Regions from separate parts of the Chitinophaga pollutisoli genome, predicted to be linked through region 2. Evidence: riboswitches for the same ligand, from Rfam matches in the RefSeq annotation. Region 2 holds a riboswitch; each other region holds the start of a gene.
The links. A riboswitch is a leader RNA that binds a small molecule or an ion and turns the genes downstream of it on or off. The one in region 2 is predicted to bind cobalamin.
Positions count from the first base shown of each region.

Region 1 (3,629 bases), 1.8 Mb from region 2:
GGATCACCTCGGTGCCATCGGGCAGGGTGAGCTTTGATTTACTGCCTTTGCGCGTTTGCACGGTGCTCCATCCCTTTTCATCCTGCTGCCCCTGCCCTGTCCAGAACCAGATACCGGCGCACACGGCGGCGGCAAGTGGTATCGCCGCCAGCCACAACCTCCTGCGGCGGGGCGGCTCGGGAAACGCGTCGGACATGGCAGGCTCAGGCTCCTCGCCGGCGGCGGCAAATATCCGCCCCAGCATCTCTTCATTCCGCTCCTGCGATTGCCTTTCCCTGCTGCGGAACTGCAAAGCGCCCAGCATCTCGTACTGCCGCGCCGCATCCGGAAACTGCTTTTTCAGCATTTCCATATCCAGCCGTTCCTTGTCGGTAAGCCTGCCCGACAGTTCCCTGCCGAATAATTCCCAAAGCTTTTGTTCTTGTTCCATGCTGGAAAAAATCAGGTGGTTATATAGTTAGACACAGATTTCCGGCCGTCCAGTTAAGACAGTCGGAAATTTTTTTAAAAAATAATTATTTGCGCGCAAGTGGTAAGCGGAATGGTTTACGCAGGTCGATGGCCGACCCCAGTTTCTTCAGCGCGATGGTGATCTGGGCGTTCACCGTATTGATGGATATATCGAGTACTTCCGCCACTTCGCGGTACGAAAGGCCGTCTTCCTTCACCAGTTTGAAAATAAGCCGGCAGCGCAGCGGCAGTTCATTGACCGCCTGCTCGATCTGGCGCAGGTTTTCGCGGCTGATGAGGGATTCTTCGGGAGATACGACGCAGGGCATGAGCGTGGCGTGCTGGTCTTCCAGCTCTTCGTAAGGAATAACGGAACGGGAGGTGTGGTTCAGGGCGGTATTGCGGACTGCGGTGTAAAGGTATGTTTGGAAGTAATGGATGTCCAGGAGGCGGGCGCGTTGTTGCCAGAGTTTGACGAACACATCGGCCACTACTTCTTCGGCTTCTTCGCGGGAGCGCACGAGGGCGGTGGCGAAATAAATGAGGCGGTCGCTGTAATAGGAAAAGAGCTGGCCGAAAGCCAACTGGTCACTGTTCTTCGCGATTCTTTCCAACAACTGCTCCATCCGCGGAATTTAATAACGTAGATATGCAAGTTACGGGACGAAGCGACGCATTCCTGATATGATCTTCACATTGAAATCCTGTTTTTTCACCATATTGCTGTCCGTTCTTTATGCAAGCGATTGCAAATGAGGACTCCTGTCGTTATACTTCCGGTTGCGGTCATACGAAGCCTTTTGGGATTCAAAAAGAATACTTATTTCTGACTATGTACAAAATATTGGTTTCCAATCTCCGGAACGACAAACATTTATCCTGCGTTAATATGTGCCAGCAAATCAACACATTGTGCTTAATCTTTATACCAAAAACCTGCTTTTAGATGTGTAAAAGCCGCTGAATGGCTACCCTGCGCGATTTCCAAAGTTGTTCAGTTCTTTATCCACATATGGGGGTAACTTATGAGTTTGTTCAGGGGGTTTGATCATTACATTTGCACACAGTTCTTGACAACGTTGTGCTGGCTTCCGAACGTTTCCGACGAAAGGAATTAAAAGGGAACTGTGTGAGAATCACGGGCAGACGCGCTACTGTAACCCCCTGTAATGCCGGTTTCTTCAAACTGCCACTGCTTCGCCTCAAAACGGAGCGGGAAGGCCCGCCCGGCAAGGGATAGCCAGGAGACCTGCCAGCACATCGGACAACGTCATAACCTTCGCGATTCAAGGTATTGGCTGATGGCCCCTGCTACCTTCCTTACGAGGATAACGGACCTCCGTCACCCTTCGAATCACGTTCAATATTGGCAACTATAACTGGTTAACCATATAAAAAAAATTGTATGAATAACGAGAACGAGATACTACTGAAGGAAAACAAAGACAGGTTCGTACTCCTGCCTATCAACTACCCCGCCATCTGGGAACAGTACAAACGCCACGAAGCCAGCTTCTGGACCGCCGAGGAAATCGACCTGTCGGGCGACCTGGCCGACTGGGCCAAACTGAACGACGGCGAACGCCACTTCATCACCCACGTACTGGCATTCTTCGCCGCGTCCGACGGGATCGTGAACGAGAACCTGGCCGTTAACTTCATGAGCGAAGTGCAGATCCCCGAAGCCCGCTGCTTCTATGGTTTCCAGATCATGATGGAAAACATCCACTCCGAAACCTATGCCCTGCTCATCGATACATATGTGAAAGACCCCGTTGAAAAGGATCGTCTTTTCCACGCCATAGAAACCGTGCCGGCCGTGAAGAAAAAAGCCGAATGGGCCCTCCGCTGGATCGAGAACGGCACCTTCGCGGAACGCCTCGTGGCATTCGCCGCCGTGGAAGGCATCTTCTTCTCCGGCTCCTTCTGCTCCATCTTCTGGTTGAAAAAACGCGGCCTCATGCCCGGGCTCACCTTCTCCAACGAGCTGATCTCCCGCGACGAAGGCCTCCACTGCGAATTCGCCTGCCTGCTGTATTCCATGCTCGAAGGCAAAATGAGCGAAAAACAGGTACACGAAATCATCTCCGACGCCGTTTCCATCGAGAAAGAATTCATCACCGAAGCCCTCCCCGCAGCGCTCATCGGAATGAACGCCGATCTCATGAAACAATATATCGAATTCGTAGCCGACAGATGGCTCGTGGCACTCGGTTGCAGCAAAATCTACAACAGCGCCAACCCCTTCGATTTCATGGAAATGATCTCGCTCCAGGGCAAAACCAACTTCTTCGAAAAACGCGTGGGCGACTACCAGAAAGCCGGCGTAATGGGCGAAAAAGGAACACAAACCTTCAGCCTCGACGAAGATTTCTAGTCAATTCACATAACCTCAATCAGCCATATTCAATTTTTTCACCCACTAAATTCACCACACTATGTTCGTTATAAAAAGAGACGGCAGAAAAGAAACTGTCAAGTTCGACAAGATTACGGCAAGGGTAGAGAAGCTGTGTTACGGACTTGCGCCGGAATACGTTGATTCAATAGATGTAGCGAAGAAAGTGATCCAGGGATTGTATGACGGCGTTACCACCAGCGAGCTCGACAACCTCGCCGCGGAAACCGCAGCGTCCCTGACAACCAAGCACCCGGACTACGCGCAGCTCGCTTCCCGCATCGCGGTGAGCAACCTGCATAAAAATACTCTGAAGTCGTTCTCCAAAACGATGAAGAAACTGTACGAATATGTGGACCCCAAGACCGGTAAAAACGCCGGCCTGCTGGGCGACGACGTATGGGAGATCATCAAAAAGAACGCGGAGATCCTCGACTCCACCATCATTTACGACCGCGACTTCGCATTCGATTACTTCGGTTTCAAAACGCTGGAACGCTCTTACCTCCTGAAAGTGGACGGCAAGATCGCCGAGCGCCCGCAGCACATGTTCATGCGCGTGGCCGTTGGCATCCACAAAGAAGACATCGACTCCGCCATCAAAACTTACGAGCTGATGAGCGAGCGCTGGTTCACGCATGCCACGCCCACCCTGTTCAACGCCGGCACCCCCAAACCGCAGATGAGCTCCTGCTTCCTGCTGACCATGAAGGGCGACAGCATCGATGGCATTTACGACACCCTGAAGCAGACCGCCAAGATCTCCCAGAGCGCAGGCGGC
Region 1 is NZ_CP149822.1:1,745,265-1,748,893, forward strand. Features, by position in the region: gene WJU16_RS07095 (FecR domain-containing protein) at 1-430, opposite strand, end outside; gene WJU16_RS07100 (RNA polymerase sigma-70 factor) at 516-1,076, opposite strand; cobalamin riboswitch at 1,519-1,722, shown strand; gene WJU16_RS07105 (ribonucleoside-diphosphate reductase small subunit) at 1,856-2,827, shown strand; gene WJU16_RS07110 (ribonucleoside-diphosphate reductase subunit alpha) at 2,889-3,629, shown strand, end outside.
Region 1: it holds a riboswitch for cobalamin, as region 2 does, so the genes downstream of both, WJU16_RS07105 (ribonucleoside-diphosphate reductase small subunit) here and WJU16_RS25845 (DUF5074 domain-containing protein) in region 2, are expected to answer to the same signal.

Region 2 (3,629 bases):
ACATCGACGCCGCTACAGCCGTAGCCAGTATTCAATCCGGACAACGCGTATTCGTTCATGGCAGCGCCGCCACCCCCGAACTACTGGTGAAAGCCCTGCAGGCACGCCATGCTGAAGTTAAAGGCGTGGAGCTGGTGAGCATCACCACCCTCGGCAACGTCAATTTCGACGCACCCGAATGCAGGGAAAGTTTCTTCTTCAATTCCCTGTTTGTGTCCGCCGCCACGCGCGCGGTGGTGAACAGCGAATCCGGTGATTACGTGCCCATTTTCCTCAGTGAAATCCCGCAACTTTTTTACCGCAACATCCTCCCGCTGGATGCGGCGTTCATTCAGGTCTCCCCGCCCGATGCACATGGTTATGTAAGCCTTGGCACTTCCGTCGATATCGCGCGGGCCGCGGTGGAGACTTCCCGGTACGTGGTGGCGCAGGTAAATCCCAATATGCCCCGCACGCATGGCGACGGTTTCATCCACATCAGCAGGATACACGCCATGGTGTGGCATGATGCCGCGCTGCCCGTGGTGGATTACTCCGCCGGCGTGACACCCGCCGTGGAAAGTATCGGCAGGCACGTAGCCGCGTTGATCGAAGACGGCGCCTGCCTGCAACTGGGCATCGGCACCATCCCCGACATGGTATTGCGCAACCTCTCCGGGCATAAAGACCTCGGACTGCATACCGAAATGATGTCGGACGGGGTGATCCCGCTCATCGAAAGCGGTGTTATCAACAATTCCCGCAAGAAACTCAATACTGGTAAAACCGTTACCTCTTTCATGACCGGAACGGAGAAGCTGTATAAATTCGTGCACGACAACCCTTCCATCCGTGTGATGGACATCGGCTATGTGAACGATACTTCCGTGATCCGCAAAAACCCCAAAGTGGCGGCCGTCAACAGCGCTATCGAGATCGACATTACCGGTCAGGTGTGCGCCGACTCCATCGGCACTTACCAGTATTCCGGGATCGGCGGGCAGATGGATTTTATCCGCGGCGCTTCGCTGTCGGAAGGCGGCAAGCCGATCATCGCATTGCCCTCCGTCACTAATAAAGGCATTTCACGGATTACGCCCTTCCTGAAAGAAGGCGCGGGCGTGGTTACGACACGGGGGCACATCCACTGGGTGGTAACGGAATTTGGTTCGGTGGATCTTTTCGGCAAGAACCTGATGCAACGCGCCAAGGCGCTCATCGGCATCGCACATCCGGATCACCGGGAGGGGCTGGAGAAAGTGTATTTCGAACGATTTTTGAATGGAAAGGGTTAATCCGGCGGTTGCAGCCGCACGCCGCTCAGCCAGCCCGCCATGAACTGGAAGATTTCCGGGCGCTGAGGTTCATTGTGCATTTCATGATACAGACCATCCCATTCTTTATACGTAATTAGTTTTTCCGGCGCCAGCCTGGAAAACTGACGGGAGCCGTCCACGCTCGTGAATGTATCCGCATTGCCATGCATGAGGAGCGACGGAATTTGCAGCCGGTTTGCATGCCGGAGGCACCAGATCCCGTTGCTCACCAGGATGTGCATGAGCCGCAAGCTCGCGTAGGGATGGCGGAGCGGGTCCTGTTCGAATTTCTCCACTTCTTTTTCGTCATGTGAAATTTTCCGGATATCCAGCGGCGCTTTGACGCGCAGGTGGGGCAGGAGAGAAGCCCCCGCGCGGAGGATCCCCCGCTGCACCACGTTGGGATTTTGCGGCAATAGCAATGCCGGCGCGGAGATCACGGCCGCCTGCGCATCCGGCTGGCGGTGGAGCAGCAAGCCCGTAAGCAATCCGCCGCCCATGGAATGCCCGTATAAAATCATCGGCGCGGGATGGCGGTCCCATGTTGCCTGCAGGAATGCTTCGAGGTAATCGAAGATGGCTTCCAGCGGGAGCGCGTCGCCGCGCTTGCCATCGCTTTTACCGTGGCCGAAATGATCGATCCCGGTTACGAGGTATCCTTCTTTATTGAAAAATTCCGCCAGCGGCGCATACCGTTCCACATGCTCGCCGATGCCATGGATCACCACCATCACCCGTTGATAATGTTCCGGCTGCCAGGTAACGCCGTGGAAGTTGCGGCCCTTGTACGACCAGGTGAAATCATGTTTCATGTTTCAATATAACCCCCAATATTCAAATTTGTTGGAGGAATCATTGACGGGAATCATTTGTTTAATTCCAACCATAACCGTAGGTTTGCATCGCATTTGGTTGCAGACCCCTTTCCGGGGCGCGCATTAAAAGGGAATCCGGTGCAAAACCGGAGCTATCCCCGTAGCTGTAATCCTGCATTCGTTTTTACCGGCATCACTGCATGCCACTTTCCAAAAGAAGGGAAGGCAAGCCGGTAAAGCAGGAGAGCCAGAAGACCTGCCTCATGTTTTTACCATTCAACGCTTTCGGGTGAAAAGCCAGGGATGTAAAGCCTTTCATGGCATTATATTCTCATTTTAAGAACCCTTTGTGCGCGTAGGGATCGTCGTGCGCATGAACAGGCAAACGTATTTGCCTGCATAGCACGCTTTTCCCGGATGGTTGTTTCGGAAAAAACAAACCTCTATATGAAACAACATGTACGCATTGTGCTCGCACTGGCCGCTATGGCTATGGCAGCCGCCTGTAACAAAAACGACGATGCAAGGCCCTCCGGCCCGAAAATCCACGTCGCCCAACCGGAACAAACCATCGCTGTTGGGCAGTCCGTGGAACTGAAACCGGAGTTCACGCAAGACGCCGGCATCACCTTCCGCTGGACCGTCAACAACGAACCCGTCGGCACGAATGCAACCTACACTTTCAAACCCGCCGCCACCGGCGATTACAAAATCACTTTCGTTGCCAGCACTACCCACGGCGCGGATTCCGCCAACTACCGCGTAACCGTGCTTGGCCAATACGGCAACGGATTCTACATCCTGAACGAAGGCTGGTTCGGCACCGAAACCGGCAGCGTGTTCTTCCACACCTATGGAGAAGACACCGTTCGCCCCTGGCAATACAAACTCGTCAACCCCGCCAAAACTCTCGGCGGCGTGATGAACAACCTCCAATACGGCACCATCCATAACGGCAAATTATACATGGTCGTGAAAGCCGGTGGCCCCCTCGTGGTAACCGACGCCTACACCCTCGTGGAAACCGGCCGCGTCAATAACGTGGCAGGCGGCAAAGGCATGAGCTTCCTCGGGCTCGACGCTACGCGTGGCCTCATCGGGGCCGGCGACGGCATTTATCCCATCAACCTCAGCACCCTCGCCATCGGCGCTAAAATCGCCGGCGTATTCGGCGCTACCGGCAACATGGTAAAGTCCGGCAACTACGTGTTTGCGCATAACAGCACCGACGGCATGGTGGTCCTCAACGCCACCACCTACGCCGTTATTGAAAAGCCTTTCAAAGCCACCATCGGATTCGTCACCGGAAAAAATGGCCGGATCTATGGCGCGAAGGACTCACTCCTCATGTCCGTACACCCCACCACACTGGCGAAAGACTCCCTGAAAATGCCCTTCCGCGCCGTGTCGCCCTTCGGCGCCTGGAGAAGCGTGCAGATGACGGCCTCCACCCTCAACGACCACATCTTCATCATCCAGCCCGGCTCCGGCTGGAGCTATGGCACAAAATTGTACCGGT
Region 2 is NZ_CP149822.1:6,050,528-6,054,156, reverse strand. Features, by position in the region: gene WJU16_RS25855 (acetyl-CoA hydrolase/transferase C-terminal domain-containing protein) at 1-1,274, shown strand, start outside; gene WJU16_RS25850 (lysophospholipase) at 1,271-2,107, opposite strand; cobalamin riboswitch at 2,188-2,389, shown strand; gene WJU16_RS25845 (DUF5074 domain-containing protein) at 2,558-3,629, shown strand, end outside.

Region 3 (3,629 bases), 2.8 Mb from region 2:
GCGTTCCAGATAGTATAGGCCTCCAGCTGGATGTTTTCCGCCGACCAGGCGTTGGGCGCGTAGTACAAATCGCCACGGGTGCCCGTGTGGCGCACGCTGGTGCCTACAAATAACCCTTTCGTAGCCTGGAAACTGATGTCGATCTGGCCGGTGTGATTGGGGCGGCGCACCAGGTTGGAATAGGTGGTGTCTTTGCCGGAGGGCGCCTGCGTCGTCACCTGCCCGTCTACATACGCATAAGACGCCTTCACGCTCAGCTTTTCAATGGGTCGCGCGCTCACTTCCACTTCCACGCCCTTGTCGCGCTGCTGGTTGAAGTTGATGTATTTATAGTTGATGTAGGAAATCTGATCCTTGATATTACGTTTAAAGCCCACCACGCGCAGGTCCAGCTTGTTCTGCAACAGGTACGTCTGGATACCGGCCTCGTAGCTGTCGGCATGTTCGGCCTTCAGGTCGGGGTTGCCGTACTGGCTGTACAGCGAAGTCAGCGTCGGCGCCTTGAAGCCGGAAGCCACCGTGGCAAAAACCTTCAGCTTATCGGAAAAAACATAGGAAGGGTTGATGGTGTAGGTGAACTTGTTGCCGTACTTGTTATGGATGGTGTAACGCCCGCCCAGCTCCAGGTTGAAGCCGTGGAAGTTCTTCAGGAACAGCGAAACGTAAGGGCTCACGGTGTTCTGGCTGTGTTTGTCCCAGGAATTGTCTTCGTCGGGTTCGGCGTTGATCATTTCCGCCTGGCGGTATTCCACGCCGGCGAGCGCCTGGAGCCAGTTGGTGATGTCGTAGTGGCTGTACACTTCTCCGAAATAGGAGCGGCCGTCGAGGTGGGTGGTGTCCCAGCCGGTTTCGTCGAAGCGGTTCACGCGCTGATAGGCGAAGTTACCGTGGATATTACCTTTGTTGCCGAGTGCGTATTGAGTGCGCACGCCGGAATGCAGGAAGTCGGATTCGTTTTTGTTGATGCGGGAATCGGCGAAGGATCCTGCATCGAAGCGGCTTTTATAGTCGCTGTAGAATAGGAACGGCTGGATACGGAAATTTTCCGTGGCCTGGATGCCCACGGTGGCGTTGAGGCCATTCTGGCGGTAGCCGTCGCGGTCGAAAACGTCTTTCACCGTATCGGGCCGCGCGGCTTCGGAGATACCGTCGGTGGTGAAATGGGTGAAGGCGATATTGTAATCGATATTGTCCTGTTTGCCGCGGAGGCCCAGGGAGCCTTTCATGGTGCGGTTGGAGCCGAACATGAGGTCGCCGAAAACGTTGACGGGTTTGTTGCCGCCTTTCTTCATGATGATGTTGATCACGCCGGCGATGGCGTCCGCGCCGTAGAGCGTGGTTTGGGTGCCGCGTAGGATCTCGATCCTTTCCACCTGGTCGATGGGCAGGAAGCGGAGGTCGATGGCGTTTCCGGTGAGGCCGGTGGCGTCGGCAACGGGGATGCCATCCATGAGGATGGTGGTGTACTGGGAGGTGGCGCCGCGGAAGTAGACTTCGCGGTTTTTGCCGGGATTGGAATAGACGCCGCCGATCACGATGCCGGTGGATTCGTTGAGCACGTCGGCCACGGAGCGGCCGAGGTTCTGCTCGATCTGGCGGTTGCCGATGATGGTAAGGACTTTCCCGGTTTCGCTGAGTTTCTTGGCGAATTTGGTGGCGGTAACGGTGTAAGTGCTGAGCTCGGAGACGCGGGTGGAATCCTGCGCCGATGCGATCTGGCTGGCGGCGAGGAAGCCGGCGGTCAGGATCAGGTGTGTTTTTTTCATGTAGGCCATAGATTGTAAATAATCAGTGGCGCCTGGGGAAATTGAAAAGTACGTATGTTGGCTATGCCGCATATGTCCTCCGCTTTTCACCCGAAAGCGCGGATAAATCAAAAAGGTATGCGGCAGGTCTTCTGGCTTCGTCCGCTTTCCAGGAGGCCTTCCCGTTCCGTTGTACCGGAATAGTGGCTGGGGATCCTGAAAATCTTGTATGCGGGCTTACAGCTACGGGGATAGCTCCGGATTTGCACCGGATTCCCTATTAATGCCAGCCCCGGGTAGGGGCAAGGCAACCGTTTACCGGCCGCAAACCTACGGATATTTTGGTAAATAAGGCGTTAATCGGTTATCTTGTACAACATGAGCATCAAACCGAAACTCGGGCCTTTCGACCTCACCATGATCGTGGTGGGGCTGGTGATCGGGATGGGAATCTTCCGGACGCCGGTGAGCGTAGCCCGGGAAACCGGTACGCCGGCGCTGTTCTATATGGTATGGGTGCTGGGAGGGCTCGTCACCTTGTGTGGGGCGCTGACCTACGCCGAGATCGGCTCGCGCTTTCCCGTCGCGGGCGGGTTTTACAAAGTGCTGTCGCACGGCTTCCACCCCGCTTATTCCTTCATGATCAACTGGACCCTCGTCATCTCCAACGCCGCTTCCATAGCGGCGGTTTGCATTGTGGGAGCGGAGTACATCGGCCCGGTGATCCTCCCAGGCTCCATGCAGCACGAGGGCGGGCGAAAGGCGATCGCCATTTCGGCGGTGCTTGTGCTCTATATCGTAAATATGCTCGGCATCCGGATGAGCGCCAGCTGGCAAAACGTGCTCACCGTATTCAAAATCACCCTGGTGCTCCTCCTCTGCCTGGCCGCCTTCAGCAGCCATGTAGCGCCCGCCGCTGAGGTAGCGGCATCCGCCACGAGCCATAGCTGGGCATATATCTTCGGCGCCGCCCTCGTCCCGGTTTTCTTCACCTATGGCGGCTACCAGCAAACGATCAATTTCGGGTCCGACGTGCGCGATCCCGTCAAAAACATGCCCCGCGCCATCGTCATGGGCATCCTCATCATCCTCGCCCTCTATCTGACTGTCAACTACGCCTACGTGAAAGTGATCGGTTTCGAACAGCTAAAAAATACTGACGCCCTCGCGGCGCGCATGGCGGAAGTGTTTTTCGGGGAATATGGCTTCAAGATAACCTCGGTATTGCTGTTTTTGTCGGTGCTGGGATACGCGAACGTCAATCTCATGTCGAATCCCCGGATGTATTACGCCATGGCGGAAGACGGTGTGCTGCCGTCCGTGTTCAGACGCATCAACGCGCGCACGCAGGTGCAGGAAGTGGCGCTTTCCGTATTCACCGCGCTCATCATCGGTATGCTGTATTTCCTCAGCAACTTCGACAATATTATCCAATATGTCATGCTTTTTGACTCAATTGGCCTTGCTTCGGCTGCAGCAACGATATTTGTGCTGCGGAAGAAAACGGCGCACCTCGACGGGCAGATCTATAAAGTTCGGTTTTATCCCCTGGTGCCGGCGTTTTTCATCACCGTGTATTTATTTGTAACTGTCAATATTTTTATCAAAGATCTGAACCAGGCACTGGGCGGTATGTTTTGGTTTGTAGCCGGACTACCCATTTATTTCATTATGCGTTACGTCGTGAACAGGCGTACCGGGAGCAATCAGTAATTATGGACCTTTCATTTATAATCAACCAGCTAGGAGAAGACAGGGAGCAGTATTTCAACGCCATTGCCCCGCCCATCATGCAAAGCAGCAATTTTGCGTTCAAAACGGTCGGCGAGATGCGGGAATTGTTGCAGGACGAATACAAGGGTTTCCTCTACACGCGGGGCAACA
Region 3 is NZ_CP149822.1:2,726,567-2,730,195, reverse strand. Features, by position in the region: gene WJU16_RS11140 (TonB-dependent receptor domain-containing protein) at 1-1,766, opposite strand, end outside; cobalamin riboswitch at 1,870-2,076, opposite strand; gene WJU16_RS11135 (amino acid permease) at 2,124-3,458, shown strand; gene WJU16_RS11130 (aminotransferase class I/II-fold pyridoxal phosphate-dependent enzyme) at 3,461-3,629, shown strand, end outside.
Region 3: it holds a riboswitch for cobalamin, as region 2 does, so the genes downstream of both, WJU16_RS11140 (TonB-dependent receptor domain-containing protein) here and WJU16_RS25845 (DUF5074 domain-containing protein) in region 2, are expected to answer to the same signal.

Region 4 (3,629 bases), 2.4 Mb from region 2:
GACGAACGACCATTGCAAAATAGTCACCGGCCCGGTGAGCATTCCCTTCATCGGCAACGCGGTGCACGATTGCGCAAACTCCGACCATCGAACGGTCATATCCCGCTCCCGGCTTACGTCGCCGTAGATCACGGGCGGCTTTACACAGCGGCTGCCGTAGCTCTGCACCCATCCATGCTGCGTGAAGGCGAAACCTTCGAGCTTCTCTCCGAAATATTCCACCATATCGTTGCGCTCGAATTCGCCGTGCACCAGCACATCCAGCCCGATATCTTCCTGCAGCCTGATCGCTTCCCGGGTCGCTGATTCCAGCGCGGCGTCATATTGTTCCGCCGTGAGATTGCCTTTTTTGAAAGCCGCGCGCAGCGATCGGATGTCCGTGGTCTGTGGGAATGATCCGATGGTTGTGGTCGGATACATGGGTAACCGGAAGCGCTGCTGCTGGAGGGATTGCCGCTGCGGGAATGCCGAAGTCCGCTGCGCGTCGCGTTCGGTGATGGCGGCGGTGCGCGCTTTCACGGAGGGTTTGTGAATGCGGGAAGATGCGGCCCTCGCGGCGATGGCGGCATTGTTCTTCTCCCATAAGCCGGTATCACCGTGGAATACCTGTTCAAGCTCCGCCACTTCCTGCAGCTTCTGTCTGGCGAACGCCATCCAGGAACGCAGCTCCTCATCCAACGCGGTTTCCAGTTCGAGATCGGTGGGCGTGTGCAGCAGGGAGCACGACGGCGCGATCATCACGCGGTCTTCCCCCAACGTATCCACCGCCTGGCGGATCAACCCAAGCGAGCGTCCGTAATCATTCTTCCAGATGTTGCGCCCGTCAACAACGCCGAGCGACAACGACAGCTTCTCCGGCAACATCGGCAACAAATCACCAAGCTGGCCCGGATCGCGGACGAGGTCCACATGCAGGCAACACACGCCCAGCGATGTGGCCAGGGACATGTTATCGCGCAGCCCTTCGAAGTAAGTGGTTACCATCGTGCGGAGGCCTTTGCAATGCTTCGCGATTTCCGTGTAGGCGTATCGGTAGGCATCTGCGGCGCCGGCGGGGAGGTCAGTGGCGAGGAAGGGCTCATCGAGCTGCACCCATTTTGCGCCCATGTTGTGCAGGCGTTGCAGGGCTTCAATGTAAACGGGGAGCAGCCGGGGCAGCAGTTCGAGCCGATGGAACCCGGGGTCTTTTTCCTTGCCCAGCAGCAGGTACGACACGGGGCCCACCAACACCGGCTTGGGCGTGGCATTGAGCATATGCCTGGCGGCATCGAACGCATTGAACACTTTGTTGGAAAATAACCTGAACTGTTGGTTGGCGCGGAATTCGGGCACGATGTAATGGTAATTCGTGTCGAACCACTTGGTCATTTCCATTGCGGTGAGGTCCAGGCCGTGTTCCTGGTAACCGCGGGCCATGGCAAAGGCGAGGTCGGCTTCAGTGTTCTGCGGCAGGTCGGTTACCACCGGGGCATAACGGTCGGGGATGGCGCCAACGAGGAGCGTAGTGTCGAGAACGTGGTCGTAGAAACTGAAATCATTGCAGGGGATGAGGTCCATCCCCGCGGCTTCCTGCAGGCGCCATTGTTCTTCCTGCAGGCGTTGTGCGGTCACAAATAATTCCTGGCGGCCGATGCGGCGCTGCCAGTAATCTTCGCAAGCTTTCTTCAGCTGGCGGCGGGCTCCCATGCGCGGGTAGCCGAGGGTGTGTTTAAGCATACGCATAAAACTTTTAAAACATTAAGAGACTTAATGCTCCTTACGGTTTTCGTATGCTTTCAGGAATTGGAAAAGGCACGGAACGGCATAACGGGGCATAGCTTGCCCACAATGCGTCCTGACCATTGCTTCAAATCGCGAAAGCATGATCTTACATAGCGGGCAAGTATCCTGGCTTGTAACATTACCGCCGTTCTTCTCATCCTGTTCAGGTCAGGACAATGAACTTGGTGGGCGGTAACTTTGACAGTCACTTACAGTTGCGCGACAGCCCGTGATTTGCACACGGTTCCTTTTTAAAAGCGGCGTTGGCCGCTTACCGCACTATGGAAAGAATGAATCGGGTAAAGAACTCGGGTCAAAGATAGGAATGCCTGACATCAAATCCTATTATCATCATGTTTGTTAACGCTCATTAACCAATGGCTGTTTTGGCACAGTATATGCAAAGTGAGGGTCGTAACGGCTTATACCTAGTAGATTGAACATTATCGTAAAGCCATATAAAAGATCAGACGTATACCTGTATAGTCGCCTCAGTTTTTATTGAACTTCCACTTTAGCAGCATAGATCAAAAAAGTCAACGCGTTTCGCGGCAGGCCGTCGTATGCCTGTGCTGCAGTGGGTAATAGTGATCGTATATGAAAAGGATATTGGTTATTGAAGATGATTTATTAATGATTCATGTCGTAGAGTTAATTATTCAGAAAGAAGGGCACCATGCAGATCTCGCCTATAACGGAAAAGAAGCGGCCATGCTATTGAGGACGTATGATTACGACCTGGTGATCGCCGATCTGAAGCTGCCATTCCCTTATCTCAACGAACTTTCAGCGCAGTTGCGCAACCAGCGGTCGCGCAGGCAATTGCCGGTCATCCTTGTATTGCCCGCGTATTTCGTTATGGACAGTATTTCTTCCTGGTTTGGTATGGAAGCGGAAGAAATCATCATAAGGCCTTTCAGTCCTGTAGAGTTAACCAGCAAAATCCAGGCGCTCCTCAACTAAGGGCCCTGAAGTATTCCTTTCCTAACCAGGCCTCCGGCCGCGGCTGCTTCCAGGCAAGTGGCCGGCGCCTGTAAGGAATTCCTCTCACGCATTTACGTTACACCCCCTGGCACACGCTGCCCTTCCGCCCGATGGTATTTATTCCTGAAACACGGATATTTGCCCCATGGAATTTTTTACCATCACCATCGACGGGCAGCGATTCGAGGTAAAGCCTTTCGTCAAAGGTTACGGCATGGCTTTTCATGTGGATACCGGTGACGGGCTGGTGGTTTTCGAGCTCGACGAGGAAGACAACCTGCGCGCCATCGCCCAGGGCCCCGTGCCGCCGGACGCCGCGCTGGTAGGCAGGATCGCCGATGCGATCGTAGCGCACTACGCCTGAAATGCCAATATTTTTAGCTACATTTGCTAACATACTTAGCATCATGATCGCCCTGGTTGACTGTAATAATTTTTACGTAAGCTGCGAAAGGCTCTTTCATCCCGGCGCATTTCACCGCCCCGTGGTGGTCCTCAGCAATAACGACGGCTGCGTGATATCCCGCTCGGACGAGGCCAAGACCCTCGGCATCCGCATGGGCGCGCCGGCTTTTTTCATGGAAGACATGCTCCGCAGTCACGATGTGGCCGTCTTCTCCTCCAATTACACCCTGTACGGCAGCCTCAGCCAGCGCGTGATGCAGGTATTGTCTTCCTTCGCGCCGGAGATGGAGGTGTACAGTATCGACGAAGCCTTCCTCGACCTTTCCGGCCACGCCGCTCCCGGGCGCCTGGCGGCGGCGATCCGCGGCGGGGTGCTGCAGGATGTGGGCATCCCTGTGTCGGTGGGCGTGGCGCCTACCAAAACGCTGGCGAAGATGGCCAACCGCTACGTCAAGAAGTCGAAATTGCCGGAAGGCTTC
Region 4 is NZ_CP149822.1:3,646,826-3,650,454, reverse strand. Features, by position in the region: gene metE (5-methyltetrahydropteroyltriglutamate--homocysteine S-methyltransferase) at 1-1,716, opposite strand, end outside; cobalamin riboswitch at 1,860-2,056, opposite strand; gene WJU16_RS15255 (response regulator) at 2,359-2,724, shown strand; gene WJU16_RS15250 (hypothetical protein) at 2,891-3,109, shown strand; gene WJU16_RS15245 (Y-family DNA polymerase) at 3,153-3,629, shown strand, end outside.
Region 4: it holds a riboswitch for cobalamin, as region 2 does, so the genes downstream of both, metE (5-methyltetrahydropteroyltriglutamate--homocysteine S-methyltransferase) here and WJU16_RS25845 (DUF5074 domain-containing protein) in region 2, are expected to answer to the same signal.